One region of the Clavibacter michiganensis genome, then DNA from elsewhere that is predicted to be linked to it. Evidence: predicted binding sites of a transcription regulator. Region 1 holds the regulator's gene; the other holds the start of a gene.
The links. The regulator HspR, encoded in region 1, represses chaperone genes until heat shock. The targets are predictions, from matches to a motif close to AAGTTGAGTCNNNNNGACTCAACTT.

Region 1 (9,013 bases):
TCCAGGCGCCGGGCGTCGTGCCCGCGACGCGCCGCTCGACGAGCTGGTCGGTGGCACCGGGGACCGCGGTCCAGGCGAGCGCCGTGACCGGTCGGCCGGCGACGCAGCTGGCGGTCGCGCCCGTGACGGTCGTCGTGCTCGTCCAGGTGCCGGTGGAGGCGCCGAGGCTGGCGTCGTCCCGGTGCGTGAATCCGCGGGGCACGAGCGGGGCGGGATCCAGGAACACCGTGATGGTGGACGATGCGACGATCCCGGTGCCGGGCGCCGCCGGCCGGTCGGTGATCGCGTAGGCGACGACGGAGGATCCCGGTGTCCCCGTGGCCGGCGGCTGGTACGTGCAGACGGCGGCCGTGCAGCCGAAGGACCCGGGCAGCGCGGCGGGCGGGGTGGCGCCCGTGATCGCGAGGGAGTCGCCGTCGACGTCGGTGTCGTTCGCGCGCGGATCGATGGTCACGGCCGGCCCGCCGATGGTCGCGACCAGCCGGTCGGCCCGGGCGACGGCGTCGCGGTTGACGGCCGTCACCGTGATCGTGACCCGCACGTTCCACGTGCCCGCGCCGCTCTGCAGCGCGTAGTCGAAGACGTCGACGCCCGTGAAGCCCTCGGCGGACCGGTACGTGCACTTGCCGCGATCCGTGCCGCTCGCGACGCACGTGGCGCTGCCGGCCGTCGGCGACGCGGGCACGGGACCCACCGCGCCGCCGACGAGCGCCGGCGTCGCCGAGAGCTGCGCGCGGCTGAGGGTCGCGCCCGTCGCGGCGCGTCCGTCGTTGGCGAGCACGTCGATCACCACGGGCACGCCCTGCGGCGTCGTCGCGGCGTCGGGCAGCGGGTCGGCGACGGCGAGCACCGTCGCGGTCGCGGTGCCGCTGACCTGCCCGGTCGGCGCGGTCGCGGTGGCCGTCGCGGTGTTGACGATGGATCCGGCCGCCACGTCCGCGGTCGTGGCCGTGTACGTGGCGGTGGCCGTGACGACCTGGGCGGGCGCGAGGGTGCCGGCTGTCCCGGGCCACGTGTAGGAGAGCGCGGAGACCCCGGCGCGGGGATCCGCGATGGCGACGCTCGTGAGCGTCGTCGACCCGGTGTTCTGCAGCCGGAACGCGTACGTCACGACGCCGCCCGCCGCCGGCACGTTGCCGGGCGTCGCGGTCTTCGTGAACGCCAGGGTCGCCGTGCGGTCGAGGGTCAGGGTGCGCGTCGCGGTGGCCTGAGCCTGGGTGCCGCCCGAGCTCGCGCCACGCACGGTCGCGGTGTTCGCGATCTGCCCCGCGTCGACGTCGGCCTGCCGCACCGTGTAGCTCGCCGTCGCGGTGGCGGTCGCCCCCGCGGCGAGGGTGCCCGCCGTGCCCGGCCACGTGTACGTCACGGCCGACAGCCCGGGCAGCGGGTCGGTGAGCGCCACCCCGGTCAGCGGCACCGTGCCGGTGTTCCGGATGGAGAAGGAGTACGCGACCGTCGAGCCGGCCTTGGACCCGCCCGTGAGCGTCGCGCCCTTGGTCAGCGTCAGGGCCGCGGATCCGCTGACCGGCGTGCTCGTCGACGAGCTCGCTGTCGGCGCGGCCACCCCGGCGAAGGTCTTCCCGGAGACGGTGGCGGTGTTCACGATCGGCGTCGCGGCATCCACGTCGGCCTGGGTCACGGTGTAGGCCGCGGAGGTGAAGGTCTGGGAGGCACCGGGCGCGAGGGTCGTGGAGGCGGGGCTGATGCCGGTGACGCGCGGATCCGCCACCGCGACCGTGTAGAGCGACACGTTCCCGCTGTTCTGCGCGACGAACGAGTAGGCGATCCGCTCGCCGACGTCCGCCCGGCCGTTGCCGTTGGAGTCCGTGAGCGTGCCGGTCTTCGTCAGCGCGAGCGCGGGCGCCGGCGCCACGATCTGCGCGGTGACGGAGCTCGAGTTGCTCGTCACGCTCGCGAGCAGCGTGTTGACGCCGCGCGCGGACGCGGTGTTCACGAGCGTGCCGGACATGGCCTCCGCGGGCGTCACGACGTGGGTGCCCGTGCACGTCACCGACGTGCCCACGAGGAACAGGCCCAGCCCGAGCAGCCCGCCGGGGCAGGAGATCGGCGAGACCAGGGGATCGGTCAGGGACAGGTTCGACAGCGTGAGCCCGCCGGTGTTGGTGACCACGAACTGGTACGGGATCGTCTGCCCCTCGGCGTAGGCCGTCGGCTGCGCGGTCGACCGGTCGATCTGCTTCACGAGGGTCAGGGCGGTCAGGTTGTCGAGGCTCGAGACGCTCACCTCGCGGATCAGGTGCGTGTCCGTGAAGGTGCCCGTTGAGGCGAGGTAGCCGAGCTTGTAGGAGGAGGGGGCGGGGGTCGTCATCCGGTACTGCAGGACCTGCGTGAGGGAGGCGGTGGATGCGCCGGCCGCCGCGCCCATGTAGACGGTGACGACGGGGAGCCGCGCCGACGAGACCGTGATGCGGATCGTGCGGCCGAGGCTGGTGGTCGGCGTGCTCAGGTCGGTGGTCGCGCGCAGGCTCGTCGCGGGCGAGGCGCCCGTCAGGTAGCAGTAGCCCGCGAGGCCCGTGCCGGGTCCGCGCAGCGCGATCGCGTTCGGGCGCTGGCCGACGCCGGCGACCGGGGTGGTGCAGCCCGTGCCGCGCCCCTCGGTGGGGCTCGAGAAGTTGCCGAACGCGTCGAGGCCGACGCCGAGGTAGCCGCCCGCGACGCCCGCCGCGGTCGTGGTCTGGGCGTAGCCGAGGCCTCCGCCGGCCGGGCCCGCTGCGGTGAGCGGCACGGATCCGTCGGTGAGGAAGAACCCGATGCCGTCGGCGCCGCCGGAGGAGGTGCCGTACTGGTACTGGTCGAACTTGATGTCGAGCCCGCCGCTCGCCGGGATCGCGTTGTCGTAGACGACGCCGCCGACCGCGCTGGCACGGTTGTCGGTGAGCTGGAGGGCGCCCGGGTTCGCGCTCGCGGGGAGCGACTGGTTCCTGCTCGAGCACACGCCGATGGTCGACCCGCTCGTCGGCGCGGAGGTGGCGCGGGTGAGGCACGCGCTGCCGAGCGGCTTCCACGCGGCGTCGGCCACGCTCGTCCCGCTGAACGACTCGGCGACCAGCTGCGATGCCGCGGTCGCGGTCTGCGCGGGCAGGGTCACGAGGAGGGCGGCAGCGACGGCCGCGGCGGCGAGCGCGGCCAGGCGGCGGATCCCGGGGCGGGAGCGCGCGCCGGACGCGACATGACCCGGTCCGGCGGCATGGCGCGCACGCGTACCGACCACCTCGACCACCCCCTGCAGACCACGTCCTCGTCAAGGGCGTCCCGAGGCCCCCCGGCCTCGCGTCGGCAACGCTAAATCAGCAGGTCGACCCGGGAAAAGGGACCCAGTAGCGATCTAGGTGAACCAGTAGCCCCCGTCTCGGCCCTCCGGCCCCCCGGCCGGGGCACATCGCCTCCGCGGGAGCGGACCGCGGGCCGTGGATCCTGTGAGTTGAGCCGACATCGCTCAACTCCTGCCACCGCGACTTGACGCTCGGCGTGGTCCGGGTAGAGTTGAGTCATCGCGGCTCAAGTAGCACGCCGCTGACGAAGCGGCACCGCGAGCGAGACTCCGCGGGACACCCGCGTCACCACACGAAGCGACCCCCGTGATCCGGGCGCCGCGGCAACAGAAGGAGAACACCCCATGGCTCGTGCAGTAGGAATCGACCTGGGTACCACCAACTCGGTGGTCTCGGTCCTGGAGGGCGGAGAGCCCACCGTCATCGCCAACGCCGAGGGCGCGCGGACCACGCCGTCCGTCGTCGCGTTCACCAAGGACGGCGAGGTGCTGGTCGGCGAGACCGCCAAGCGCCAGAACGTCACCAACGTCGACCGCACCATCTCGTCCGTCAAGCGCCACATGGGCACCGACTGGACCGTCGGCATCGACGACAAGAAGTACACGTCGCAGGAGCTGTCCGCCCGCATCCTCGGCAAGCTCAAGCGCGACGCCGAGCAGTACCTGGGCGACTCGGTGACCGACGCGGTCATCACCGTCCCCGCGTACTTCAACGACGCCGAGCGCCAGGCCACGAAGGAGGCCGGCGAGATCGCGGGCCTCAACGTGCTCCGCATCATCAACGAGCCCACCGCGGCCGCCCTCGCCTACGGCCTCGACCGGGGCAAGGAGGACGAGCTCATCCTCGTCTTCGACCTCGGCGGCGGCACGTTCGACGTCTCCCTCCTCGAGGTGGGCAAGGACGACGACTTCAGCACCATCCAGGTCCGCTCCACCGCGGGCGACAACCGCCTCGGCGGCGACGACTGGGACCAGCGCATCGTCGACCACCTCGTCAAGCGCTTCAAGGAGTCGACGGGCGTCGACGTCTCGAACGACAAGATCGCCAAGCAGCGCCTCAAGGAGGCCGCCGAGCAGGCGAAGAAGGAGCTCAGCTCCTCCACCAGCACCTCGATCCAGCTGCCGTACCTCTCCCTCACGGAGAACGGCCCGGCCAACCTCGACGAGACGCTGACCCGCGCCAAGTTCGAGGAGCTCACGAACGACCTGCTCGAGCGCACCCGCAAGCCCTTCGAGGACGTCATCCGCGAGGCCGGCGTGTCGGTCGGCGACGTGGCCCACGTGGTCCTCGTCGGCGGATCCACCCGCATGCCCGCCGTCGTCGACCTCGTGAAGAAGCTCACGGGCGGCAAGGAGCCCAACAAGGGCGTCAACCCGGACGAGGTCGTCGCCGTCGGCGCCGCGCTCCAGGCCGGCGTGCTGAAGGGCGAGCGCAAGGACGTCCTCCTCATCGACGTCACCCCCCTGAGCCTCGGCATCGAGACCAAGGGCGGCATCATGACCAAGCTCATCGAGCGCAACACGGCCATCCCGACCAAGCGCAGCGAGACCTTCACCACGGCAGACGACAACCAGCCGTCCGTGGCCATCCAGGTCTTCCAGGGCGAGCGCGAGTTCACCCGCGACAACAAGAACCTGGGCACCTTCGAGCTCACCGGCATCGCGCCGGCGCCCCGCGGGATCCCGCAGGTCGAGGTCACCTTCGACATCGACGCCAACGGCATCGTGCACGTGTCCGCCAAGGACAAGGGCACCGGCAAGGAGCAGTCGATGACCATCACGGGCGGATCCTCGCTCGGCAAGGAGGACATCGAGCGCATGGTGCGCGAGGCCGAGGAGCACGCGGCGGAGGACAAGACGCGCCGCGAGCAGGCCGAGGTCCGCAACAACGCGGAGCAGCTCGCCTACTCGATCGACAAGCTCATCAAGGAGAACGACGACAAGCTGCCCGAGGACGTCAAGTCCGAGGTCCAGGGCGACGTCGACGGCCTGAAGAGCGCCCTCGCCGGCGACGACGAGGACGCGGTCAAGACCGCCTTCGACAAGCTGTCCGCCAGCCAGACCAAGCTCGGCGAGGCCATCTACGCGCAGGGCCAGCAGGAGCAGGCCGCGGGCGAGACCCCCGAGGGCGCGTCCGAGGCGAAGAAGGACGACGAGGACATCGTCGACGCCGAGGTCGTGGACGAGGACGACGAGGACAAGAAGACCGACCGATGACCGAGGACACCGCGAACGGCGAGGGCCGCGGGCCCGAGGACGAGGGAGCCGAGCAGTCGGTCCCCCCGTCCTCGGACGGACCCGACGCCACGGCGCACCAGGCAGCCGACCAGGCCTCCGTCCCGGGCGAGGACGGCGCGTTCGTCGAGGCCGAGGGCCCCGACGTCGAGACGACCGACCCCATGGACGAGGAGCTCCAGGACCTCATCGAGCAGACCCGGGCGGAGCCCGTCGAGGGCGACTCCGAGCACCTCGCGGACCTGAAGCGCGTCACCGCGGAGTACGCCAACTACCGCAAGCGCACCGAGGCCAACCGCGAGATCGAGCGCCAGCGCGCGGTCGGCGACGTGGTCAAGGGCATCCTCCCGGTGCTCGACGACCTCGACCGGGCCGAGAAGCACGGCGACCTGGCGGAGGGCGGACCGCTCACCGCGATCGTCGCCAAGCTGCGGACGAACGTGGAGCGCATCGGGCTGGTCAAGGTGGGCGCCGTCGGCGACGCCTTCGACCCGCAGGTGCACGAGGCGATCTTCCAGAAGCCGAACCCCGAGGTCCAGGTGGACACCGTGGCGGACGTCGTCGAGAGTGGCTACTACATCGGCGAGACGCTGCTGCGGGCCGCGAAGGTCGTCGTCGACAAGCCGGAGTAGCGCCATCAACCGCAGCATCGATCCGGCTGCACCCACCCCGGTCCGGGCGTCCGCACGCGCGGGCGCCCGGACCGGGTCGTGCGGCCCCCACCACGAGACGAAGAAGAAGGGAGGCGTCTGATGGCCAGCCAGGACTGGTTCGACAAGGACTTCTACAAGGTCCTCGGAGTGTCCAAGGACGTCTCGGAGGCCGACCTCAAGAAGGCCTACCGCAAGCTCGCGCGGCAGTACCACCCGGACAGCAACCCGGATCCGTCGGCCGAGGCGCGCTTCAAGGAGATCAGCGAGGCGCACGCCGTGCTCGCCGACAAGGAGCAGCGCAAGGAGTACGACCAGATCCGCGCGATGGGATCCGGCGCGCGCTTCAGCGCGCCCGGTGCCGGCGCGCCGGGCGGCGGGTTCGAGGACGTGTTCGGCGGCATGTTCGGCCAGCAGGCCGGCGGCCGCGGGCGGCGGACGGCCGGGTTCGGATCCGGCCAGCCGCAGTACAGCCAGGGCGGGTTCGAGGACATCCTCGGCGGCATGTTCGGCAACGGCGGCTTCGGCCAGTCGACCGGCGGCTACCGCGGCTACGGCGCACCCACCAAGGGGCGCGACGTCACGGCGACCACCACGATCGACTTCCTCACCGCGGTGCAGGGCGACGTCGTGCGCCTGCAGGACTCCGACGGCCGCCCCCTCACGGTGCGCGTGCCGGCCGGCGTCTCCGACGGGCAGAAGATCCGCCTCGCCGGCAAGGGCGAGCCATCGGGCGACGGCGGCGCGTCGGGCGACATCATCCTCACCGTGCACGTGCGACCGCACCCCGTGTTCGAGCGCGACGGGCTGAACCTCCGGGTCAACGTGCCCGTCACGTTCCCCGAGGCCGCGCTCGGCGCGACCATCGAGGTGCCCACGCTCGGCGGCGACCCGGTGCGGCTGAAGGTCGCGCCCGGCACGTCCAGCGGCAAGGTGCTGCGCGTCAAGGGCCGCGGCGTCACGACCCCGAAGGGCACGGGCGACCTGCTCGCGCGCATCGAGGTCGCGGTCCCGTCCCGCCTCACCGACGCCCAGCGCGTGGCGCTCGACGCGTTCGCCAGCTCGGGACCCGGCGAGGACCCGCGCCGGGAGCTCATCGAGCGGGCCAGGAGCTGACGTGGATCCCCGCGACACGATGGACGAGGACGCCCCCGTCTTCGTGATCTCCGTGGCGGCCGAGCTGTCGGGCATGCACCCGCAGACGCTCCGGCAGTACGACCGCCTCGGCCTCGTGTCGCCCACCCGCACGGCCGGGCGCTCCCGCCGCTACTCGATGCGCGACATCGTGCAGCTGCGGGAGGTCGCCCGGCTCGGCGCGGAGGGCGTGAGCCTGGAGGGCATCGCGCGGATCCTCGAGCTCGAGAACCAGGTGACGGAGCTCCGCGGTCGCGTGCGGCAGCTGGAGTCGGCGCTCGCCGACGAGCTGCTGTCGCGGCCCGGCCGCCGGGTGTTCGCGGCCCGCGGCGACGGCGACGTGGTGTCGCTGCGCGCGGGCGTGCGGCCGTCGCGGCCGACCGAGGTCGTGCTGTACCGGGCGGCGCTCGCCATGCCCCGCGACGAGCGCGACGGCTCCGGGCGCGACGCGCGGTGAGCGACGCACCCGCACCCGCACCCGCATCCGCCGCCGACGACCTGCTCGACCTCGGCGCGCTCCGCCGTCGGCCCGACGTCGAGGCCGAGAACCTCTTCGCCGTGGACGCGGCCGACCGGCTGCTCCTCGACGAGCTCGTGGCGCTGCTCGACGCGGCCTCCGCTGCCGGGCATCCCGTCCGGCCCGAGGAGCTCGTCGTGGTCGGCGACCAGTACGGCGCCCTCGCGCTCGGCGCCGCCGCCGCGCTGCGTCGAGCGGGGGCGCCGGATCCCATCCGCATCCGCGTCCACCAGGACGCCCTCGCCTCCGAGACCGCGCTCCGCCTCAACGCGGAGCTGATCGGCGAGACCGCGGAGATCGCCCACCACGGGCTGGACGACGCCCTAGCTGCCGGTGCCCGCGTCGTCGTCGCGCGTCTGCCCCGCAGCCTCGACGCGCTCGACGAGTGGGCCGGCGTGCTCGCGCGGGCGGCCGCCGACGACGTGACGGTGCTCGCCGGCGGACGCGTGAAGCACATGACCCCCGCGATGACCGACGTGCTCCGCCGCCGCTTCGGCGAGGTGCACGCCACGCTCGCCCGGCAGAAGTCGCGGATCGTCGTCGCGCGACAGCCGCTGACCGCGACCGTCGACGACGGCGACGCCTACCCCCGCCGCGCGTCCCACCCCGACCTCGGCCTCGAGGTGCGCGCGCACGGCGCCGCCTTCGCGGGTGCCCGCGTCGACATCGGCACGCGCTTCCTCCTCTCCTTCCTCGCCGACCTGCCCGCCCACGCCCGCGTCGCGGTCGACCTCGGCTGCGGCACGGGCGTCCTCGCGTCGGCCGTCGCGCTCGCCCGGCCGGACCTGCGCGTGATCGCGACCGACCAGTCGTGGGCGGCCGTCGACTCGGCGCGCGCGACCGTCGCCGCGAACGGGGTCGCGGACCGGGTGACCGTGGTGCGCGACGACGCGGGATCCACCGTGCCCGACGGATCCGCCGACCTCGTGCTCCTGAACCCGCCCTTCCACACGGGCGCCACCGTCCACGCGGGCCTCGCGCCGCGCCTGTTCGCCGCCGCCGCGCGCATGCTCCGCCCCGGCGGCCAGCTCTGGACCGTCTACAACAGCCCGCTCGGCTACCGGCCGCAGCTGACCCGCATCGTGGGCCCCACGCGCGAGGCGGGTCGGAACGCGAAGTTCACGGTCGCCGTCTCGACGACGCCCGACCGGCGGGCCTAGCCTCGGGTCCACCGCGGCCGCCCGG
Region 2 (9,013 bases), 1.1 Mb from region 1:
CGAGTCGGCGTCGATGGGCGCGAGTTCGGCCAGCGGGTCGCGCGGGGCGTCGGCGGCGTGATCCGTCACGTCAGTGGCCCTCGGGGTCGACGTGTCCGGCGGCGTCGTCGGCGGGCGCGCTCATGTGCGAGTCGGCCGCGGTGACGGAGCGGTTGTCGGGGACCGCGGGGTAGTCGGCGCTCGCCGGATCCGCGTCCTCGACCTCGAGGGTGTCCTTCTCCGCGTGCCCATACCCGGTGCCGTCCGGCTCGCGGACCGCGTCGCCGACGCCGGCGGGGGAGTCGTCGCCGCCGACCACGTCGTCCACCGTCACCAGCCCGTCGGGATCGCCGGGGCCGCGCCCGGTGCGGATGCCGTCGGTGGGTTCGTCTGCGTCGCTCATGCCCCCACCCTACGAGCGGGGCGGGGGCGCGGACTCGTCGCCCGCGCCCCCGAATCGGGGTCGCGCCATCGCCTCGCGGAGGGTCCCCGCGAGTCGTCGTCGGCCGGGTTGCGTTCCCGTCCGAGCGCCTTCATATTAGGTGAGCCTTGCCTAACCAGGCAGGGTGCTCGTGACCCGGACACGGCTCCCCATCGAACCGACGAAGGACCCATGACCCTCTCCCCGCACGCCTCCCGTCCCTCCGATCCGACGCTCGACGACCCCCGCGCCGACCCGATCGCGACCGATGCTGATCCCGCCGCCGAGCTCTTCTCCGACCGCTCCCTCCCCGGCTGGGACGCCGCCCTCCGCGCCGCCGCCGACCACGTCCGCGGGGCCGCCCGCCGCGCCGACGGCCCGTTCACCGGCGTCACGCCCGAGCGCCTCCGCGGGTCCTTCGCGGGCCTCGACCTCGACCGCCCGCTCGGCGGCCTCGACGACGCCCTCGACGAGCTCGACGACCTGTACCTCCGTGACGCGGTGTGGTTCCACGACCCGTCGTACGTCGCGCACCTCAACTGCCCGATCCTCATCCCGGCGATCGCGGGGGAGCTCATCCTCTCCAGCGTCAACACGTCGATGGACACGTGGGACCAGAGCGCGGGCGCGACCCTCATCGAGCGCGCGCTCATCGACTGGACCGCGGGCCGCGCCGGCCTCGGCGACGACGCGGACGGCGTCTTCACGAGCGGCGGCAGCCAGTCCAACCTGCAGGCGCTGCTGCTCGCCCGCGACGAGGCGGCGGCCGTGCACGGGCTCACGGCAGTCGACCGGCAGCGGATGCGGATCCTCGTGAGCGACGTCGGCCACTTCAGCGTGGAGAAGAGCGCCCGGATCCTGGGCCTCGCCCCCGACGCGGTCATCCGCGTGCCGAGCGACGACGCCAAGCGGATGCGCGTCGACGCCCTCGAGCAGGAGCTCGCGCGCTGCTACGCGGCCGGGCTCGTCCCCGTCGCCGTGGTCGCGACCGCCGGCACCACCGACTTCGGCAGCGTCGACCCGCTGCCCGCGATCGGCAACGTCTGCCGACGCGAGGGGATCTGGCTGCACGTCGACGCCGCGTATGGCGGCGGGCTCCTGACGTCGCTCCGGCACCGGCACCTGCTCGACGGCATCGAGCGTGCCGACTCCGTGACGGTCGACTACCACAAGACCTTCTTCCAGCCCGTGAGCTCCAGCGCGCTCCTCGTGCGCGACGGCCGCACGCTCCGGCACGCGACGCTGCACGCCGACTACCTGAACCCGGCGGATCGCGCGCACGAGGAGATCCCGAACCAGGTCGACAAGTCGCTGCAGACCACGCGGCGCTTCGACGCGCTCAAGCTCTGGCTCACGCTGCGGACGGTGGGCGCCGACGGCGTGGGGCGGATGCTCGACGACGTCATCGCGCTCGCCGACCGCACGTGGTCCGCGCTCCGGCGGGATCCGGCGCTCGAGGTGGTGGTGCGGCCCGAGATCAGCGCGCTCGTGTTCCGGTACGTGCCTGCGGGGGAGCGGGACGGATCCGCGGGGCCCGACGCGGGGACGCGCTCGGACGCCGTCAACCGCGGCATCCGGCAAGCGATCCAGGACTCCGGTCGGGCGATGGTCGCCGCGACGCGAGTGGGCGGCCGCGCGCACCTGAAGCTCACGCTGCTGAACCCGGCGACGACGGACGCGCACATCGCGGAGATCCTGGGGATGGTGGTGGCGGCGGGGGATGCGCTCGACGCCGGGCTGGGCGACGCGGCACCCGGCGCGCCCGCCGCGGCCGTCGTCGCCGTCGCGGAGGCCGGCCGATGAGCGCCGCCGCCGACCGCGTCCACGACGTCGTCGCGATCGGCCTCGGCCCCGCGAACCTCGGACTCGCCTGCCTCGCGGACCCGCTCGACCTCGACCTCATCGTGCTCGAGAGGAAGCCGCGCTTCGACTGGCACCCCGGCATGATGCTGCCGACCGCGCACCTGCAGACGCCGTTCCTCGCCGACCTCGTGACGCTCGCGGATCCGACCTCGCGCTTCTCGTTCCTCGCCTACCTCAAGGACACCGGGCGGCTGTACTCCTTCTACATCCGCGAGGACTTCTTCGTGCTGCGCAGCGAGTACGTCGCGTACTGCCGCTGGGCGGCCGAGCGCGCGCGGGGGATCGAGCTCGACCGCGACGTGCGGTCGGTCGCGTTCGACGAGGCCGAGGGTGCGTACGTCGTCGAGTCGGTCGACGCCGCGGGCGCCGCGCACGTGCACCGCGGCCGGAGCCTCGTGGTCGGCGTGGGCACCCCGCCCTGGCTGCCCGAGGCCGTGCGCGACCTGCCGGGCGTCGTGCACAGCTCCGGCTACCTCGGCGCCAAGGCCGCGCTGCAGGAGCGGGACGCCATCACGGTGGTCGGCAGCGGGCAGAGCGCCGCCGAGATCTACCGCGACCTCCTCGAGGACGTGGACTCCCGCGGGTACCGGCTCGACTGGATCACGCGCTCGCCGCGGTTCTTCCCGCTCGAATACACGCGCCTGACGCTCGAGATGACGAGCCCCGAGTACAGCGACCACTTCTTCGGCCTGCCCGCCGACGCGCGCGACGTGCTGCTGCGCGAGCAGCGGAACCTCTACAAGGGCATCGACTCGGAGCTCATCGACGAGATCTTCCAGACGCTCTACCGGAAGCGGCTCGCGTTCGACGCGCTGCGGGCGGAGGGGCGGCTCGCGGCGGGCGGCGACGCGGGATCCGGCGTGCCGACCCGGCTGCTGACCAACGCGGAGGTCGTGTCGTCGCGCGCGACGCCCGACGGCGGCGCGGTCCTCGGGCTGCGGCACGCCGAGACGGGCGCCGAGCGCGACTGGCCCACGGGCGCGGTGATCATGGCGAGCGGATACGACGCACGGGCCCCGCGGATCCTCGACGGCCTCGGCGACCGCGTGCACCGCGACGCGCGGGGCCGCCTCGACGTGGCGCGCGAGCACACGGTCGACGGCGCCGGCACGCTCTTCGTGCAGAACGCGGAGGTGCACACGCACGGCTTCGTCGCGCCCGACCTCGGCATGACCGCGCACCGCAACTCGCGGATCCTGCGCGCCATCACGGGCCGCGAGGACTACGCGGTGGAGGAGCGGATCGCGTTCCAGGAGTTCGGCCTGCCGGACGACTTGCCCTCGGCGGGATCGGGGGTGCTCGCGTGAGCGCGCCCGTCACCGCGCCCGCGCCCGCCGTGGCCCGCTCCGCGGCCGAGCGCGGCTACCCGCTCGCGATGCGCCCGCTCGACCCGGACGCCGACGCCGCGCTCGTGCACGCGTGGGTCACGGCGCCGCGCGCCCGCTTCTGGCAGATGGAGCACGCGACCCTCGACGACGTGAGCGCGGAGTACGCGGCGATCGCGGCGGATCCCGGGCGCGAGGCCTGGATCGGCCTGCACGCCGGCGCCCCCGCGTTCCTCGTCGAGGCGTACGACCCGGCCGACGACCCCATCGGCGCGCACCTGGATCCGCGCCCCGGCGACCGCGGCATGCACCTGCTCGTCGCCCCGCCGGCGGGCGACCCGCTGCCCGGGTTCACGACCGCGGTCATGCGGCACGTCGTCGCGCACCTCCTCCGGGACCCGGCCGTGGAGCGCCTCGTCGTCGAGCCGGACGTCCGCAACACGCGGATCCAGCGGCTCAACGAGCTCGTCGGCTTCCGGCCGCTCCGGGTCGTCGACCTCGGCGCGAAGCACGCGCTCCTCAGCGTCGTCACGCGCGACGACGCCCTCCTGTATGCCACCCCCACGGACGGACACGCCATGACCCTCACCCACGACCGCACGCGCGAGACCCACCCCGAGGCCCGGCCGGCTGCCGCGTCGAGGACCGCCGAGCCGGATCCCCGCGTCCACCCTGCCGCGCACCTCCGCCCCGACGTGTGGGCCGCCGCCACCCGCCACCTCGTGCGCAAGGCGCTCGCCGAGTTCGCGCACGAGCTGCTCATCGCGCCCGAGCGCGTGGATCCCGAGCTCCCCGCCGGCGCGCCCCGCCGCCCGCACGACCCGCGCGACTGGGCCGACTACCGCGTCGCGAGCGCCGACGGCCGGAGCGCGTACGCGTACCGGGCCCGGGTCCTCGAGCTCGACCACTGGGACGTCGACGAGGCGAGCATCCGCCGGACGGTCGACGGCCAGCCCGTCGAGCTCGACGCGACCGACCTCGTGCTCGATCTCCGCGACCGCCTCGGCATCACCGACGAGGTGCTGCCCGTCTACCTGGACGAGATCCAGAGCACGCTGTCGGCCGCCTCCTTCTCGCGCCTCCGCGACGTGCCCGACGCGCGAGGCCTGCTCACGGCGTCCTACGCGGAGGTGGAGTCGACGATGGACGAGGGCCACCCCTGCTTCGTCGCGACCAACGGGCGCATCGGCTTCGACCTCGACGACCACGACCGGTACGCCCCCGAGGCCGGTGCCGACGTGCGGATCCTCTGGCTCGCCGTGCATGAGCGCCTCGCGCGCTTCACGGCGATCGAGGGCCTCGACCGCGAGGCGTTCCTCGACGCGGAGCTCGGCGCGTCCGCCCGCGCCCGCTTCCGCGCGCGCATGGAGTCGCTCGGCATCGACCCCGCGGAGCGCGTTCTGGTGCCGGTGCACCCGTGGCAGTGGGAGAACGTCGTCACGGTGACCTTCGCGGGCCTCGTCGCCCGGCGCGACATCCTGCTGCTCGGCACGGGTGACGACGAGTACGGCGCGCAGCAGTCCATCCGCACCTGGGCCAACCGCACCACCCCGGAGCGCTGCTACGTGAAGACGTCGCTGTCGATCCTCAACATGGGCTTCACACGCGGCCTCTCGCCGGCGTACATGGCGGTCACCCCGGCGATCAACGACTGGGTGCACGCGCTCGTCACGGGCGACGCGGAGTTCGATCGGCTCGGCTTCGGGGTCCTCCGCGAGGTCGCCGCGGTCGGCGTGCGCGACGAGCGTGTCGAGTCCGCGCTGCCGCCCGGCCACTCCCACGGCAAGATGCTGTCGGCGCTCTGGCGGGAGTCGCCCGTGCCCGGCCTCGCGGAGGGTGAGCGGCTGATGAGCATGACGAGCCTGCTGCACGTCGACGCGCACGGCGACACGGTGCTCGGCGCGCTGATCGACGCGTCCGGGATCGGCGCGGCCGCGTGGCTCCGCCGCTGGCTCGACGCGTGCCTCGTGCCGCTCGCGCACGCGCTGATCGCGCACGACCTCGCGTTCATGCCTCATGGCGAGAACGTGATCCTCGTGCTGCGCGACCACGTCGTCGTCCGCGTGCTGATGAAGGACATCGCCGAGGAGGTCGCCCTGTTCGACATGGAGCGCGAGCTGCCGGAGGACGTGCGCCGGATCCGGATGGAGATCCCCGAGGAGGAGCGCACCCTCACGGTCTTCACCGACGTGATGGACGGGTTCCTCCGCTTCGCCGCGGCGCTCCTCGAGGACCGCGACGACCTCGGCCCCGAGGGCCTGTGGCGCGTGGCCGCGGAGGCGCTCGCCGACCACGAGCGCGCGCACCCCGAGCTCGCCGAGCGCTTCGCCCGCTTCGACCTCTTCGCGCCGTCGTTCGACCGCTCGTGCCTCAACCGGCTGCAGCTGCGCGACAACCGGCGCATGGTCGACCTGCAGGCGCCGGTGATGCAGATCCACGGGTCGCTGCGGAACCCGCTCGCGATCCACGCGGGGCTGCGGCCGCGCATCGGCTGAGGTCGACGGCACCGACCCGCGTCCCGGGCCGGACACGCGAGGAGCCGCCGCCCGCTTCGTGCGGACGACGGCTCCTCGTCGTGCGCGGCGCCGGAGCGCCGCCCGGCCGGATCAGCTCGCGGCGTGCGCGCCCTGCTCGACCGTCAGCGTGCGGCCCTCCTGGCCCTGCGGCTCGTCGGACGTGACCGCGATCTTGCGCGGCTTCGCCCGCTCGCTCACCGGGATGGTGACGCTCAGCACGCCGTTGGCGTAGTGCGCCGAGATGCGCTCGGTGTCGATGCCCTGGCCGAGCGTCAGCTGGCGGAGGAACGTGCCGGCGACGCGCTCGCGCGTGAGCCAGCGGACGTTCTGGTCGCCGGCGAGCGTGCGCTCGGCGCGGATGGTGAGCAGCTGGCCGTCCACGTCGATGTCGACCGAGCCCGGGTCGATGCCCGGGAGGTCGGCGGCCAGCACGTAGGTGTCGCCCTCGCGGTGCAGGTCGATGGGCATCGGACGGTTCGCCTGCCGGGTCTCGGCCAGCGCGCCCATGGCGCGGTCCAGCTCGCGGAACGGATCGAAGGTCATGTTCATGGTCGACTCCTCTGATGATCTGCGGTGATGATCTCCGGGGTTGAGCCCCCTCGGCTCAACCACGGCGAGATTAGCACTCGACGCAGGGGAGTGCCAAGCCGTTCGCCGAAGGCGAATACCGCTCTCACCACCTCTTCAGGAGCGTCGACGGAGGTCGCGCTCCATGCGCCCGATGAGCGTCCAGACCGCGCGCGAGAGGTCCGGGTGCTCCAGCGCGATGCCCCTCAGCAGCCGGTACTCGAAGCGCGCGACGACGCCGGGCGCTGTCGACGGATCGCGGACGCGCCGCAGCTCCTCGGCCATCCCGTCGGCCTCGAGGGCGTCCTGCCGGAGGGTCGCCACCACGTGCTCGTCGACGGTGGGCAGCTGCGGGATCACCTCCCACGGGTCGTCGCCGTTCCGGCAGCGGTGCTCGATCACGGCGTCCAGCTCGTCGCGGGCCTCCTGGCGCAGCACCTCGAGGCTGGCGGGGAAGCGGGCGTGCACGGGCGGATCCTCTCGGGCGGCGGGCCGGCGCGCCTCGCGGCCGCCGTCCCTTCACGCTACGTCATGCCCGGAGCGCGCCGGGCGGGTGGCCGGATGCCGTCGGTAGCCTGGAGGACCGCGACCCAGGAGGATCCATGACCGACACCACCCGCCCCGTCGCCCTCGTCACGGGAGCCACCCGCGGGATCGGCCGCGCCGTCGCGGAGGACCTCGGCCGCACCCACCGCGTGATCGTGCACGGCCGGGACCGCGACGCCGTCGACGCGCTCGCCGCGTCCCTTCCGGACGCCGTCGGCTGGGCCGCCGACCTCGCCGCGGGCGGCCTCGCCGACCTCGTCCCCGAGCTCGACCGCCTGGACGTGCTCGTGCACTCCGCCGGCGTGATCGGCGGCGACGCGGTGGCGGGGACGCCCGTCGACGAGTGGCGGCGGGTCTTCGAGGTCAACGTCTTCGCGGTCGCCGAGGTGACGCGGGTCCTCCTGCCCGCGCTCCGGGCGGCGAAGGGGCAGGTCGTCCTCGTCAACTCCGGATCCGGCTTCACGGCGAACCCCACCGGTGGCGTCTACGCGGGATCCAAGTTCGCCCTCCGCGCGCTCGGCGACGCCCTCCGCGAGGAGGAGCGCCCGCACGGCGTGCGCGTCTCGAGCGTCCACCCGGGCCGCGTCGCCACCGACATGCAGCGCGAGCTCCGCGCCAAGGAGGGCGGCGAGTACGACGAGGCGCGCTACCTCGAGCCCGCGTCCGTCGCGCGCGCCGTGCGCCTGGTCGTCGACCAGACCCGCGACGGCACGCTCGAGTCGGTGTCGCTGCGGCCGTTCGGGGGCTGATCCGCGCCCGCCCGCCGGCGTAGCGTGCGGGCATGACGAGCCCGGGACACGACGACGCCTCCGGGCTCGCGGCCGCGGCCGCCCTCCTCGGTGCGACCGCCCGGACGCGCGTCGGGGGCCGCGGCGCCCTCCGCTCCGCGCTGCCCGTCACGGACCTCGCCGTGAACGCGCTCGGCCTGCTCGGCGGCGCGGTGGCCGCGCTCGTCGAGGCCACCGACCTGGCCGGTCCCCGCGAGGTCGTCGTCCACCGCGGGCGCGCCGAGGCGTGGTGCGGGCAGCACGTGGAACCGACGGGGTGGGCGCTGCCCTCGCCGTGGGATCCGCTCTCCGGCCCGTTGCCGACCCGTGACGGCTCGTGGATCCGCACCCACGCCAACGCGCCCCGGCACCGTGCCGCGCTGCTGTCCGTGACGGGCTGCGCGCCCGACGCCGACGTCGCGGCGCTGACCCGGGCGATCGCCGGGTGGGATGCGCTGGCCCTCGAGGACGCGGTCGTCGCGGCGGGCGGGGTGGCCGCTGCCCTGCGGAGCGCGGGGGAGTGGGCCGCGACGGACGCCGGCCGGGCTGTCGCCGCCGAGCCGCTCATCGCGCGCCAGGACGGCGGCGCGGTCGTCGGGTCCTCCGGCTGGCGGCCGAGCGCGGAGGCGCCGCTCGCGGGGATCCGCGTGCTCGACCTCACGCGCGTCATCGCGGGCCCCGCCTGCACGCAGGCGCTCGCGGCGCTCGGCGCGGACGTGCTGCGCGTGGATCCGCCTGCCTGGGACGAGCCCGCCGTGCTGCCGCTCGTGATGGCCGGCAAGCGGACCGCGCGCCTCGACGCCCGCACCCCGGATGGTCGCGCGCGCCTCACGGAGCTCATGGCGGACGCCGACGTGCTCGTGCACGGCTACCGTCCCGGCGCCCTCGACGCGCTCGGGTTCCCGCGTGAGGAGAGGGAGCGGATCCGCCCGGGCCTCAAGGACGTGGCCGTCGACGCGTACGGCTGGTCGGGTCCCTGGGCGTGACTCCGCGGCTTCGACTCGATCGTGCAGAGCGCGTCCGGGATCG

Region 2: a site for HspR is predicted at 6,691-6,715, ahead of K0V08_RS06300 (Hsp20/alpha crystallin family protein). Genes of this name have one in related genera too.

The regions. Positions count from the first base shown of each region.
Region 1 covers NZ_CP080437.1:2,498,264-2,507,276, forward strand. The annotation lists gene K0V08_RS11775 (DUF7507 domain-containing protein) at 1-3,232, opposite strand, end outside; gene dnaK (molecular chaperone DnaK) at 3,638-5,509, shown strand; gene K0V08_RS11785 (nucleotide exchange factor GrpE) at 5,506-6,159, shown strand; gene K0V08_RS11790 (DnaJ C-terminal domain-containing protein) at 6,280-7,293, shown strand; gene K0V08_RS11795 (heat shock protein transcriptional repressor HspR) at 7,313-7,768, shown strand; gene K0V08_RS11800 (class I SAM-dependent methyltransferase) at 7,765-8,988, shown strand.
Region 2 covers NZ_CP080437.1:1,351,804-1,360,816, reverse strand. The annotation lists gene K0V08_RS06325 (hypothetical protein) at 1-69, opposite strand, end outside; gene K0V08_RS06320 (hypothetical protein) at 71-382, opposite strand; gene K0V08_RS06315 (pyridoxal phosphate-dependent decarboxylase family protein) at 593-2,203, shown strand; gene K0V08_RS06310 (lysine N(6)-hydroxylase/L-ornithine N(5)-oxygenase family protein) at 2,200-3,570, shown strand; gene K0V08_RS06305 (GNAT family N-acetyltransferase) at 3,567-6,083, shown strand; gene K0V08_RS06300 (Hsp20/alpha crystallin family protein) at 6,195-6,653, opposite strand; gene K0V08_RS06295 (hypothetical protein) at 6,789-7,139, opposite strand; gene K0V08_RS06290 (SDR family oxidoreductase) at 7,274-7,966, shown strand; partial or broken gene K0V08_RS06285 (CoA transferase) at 7,999-9,013, shown strand, end outside.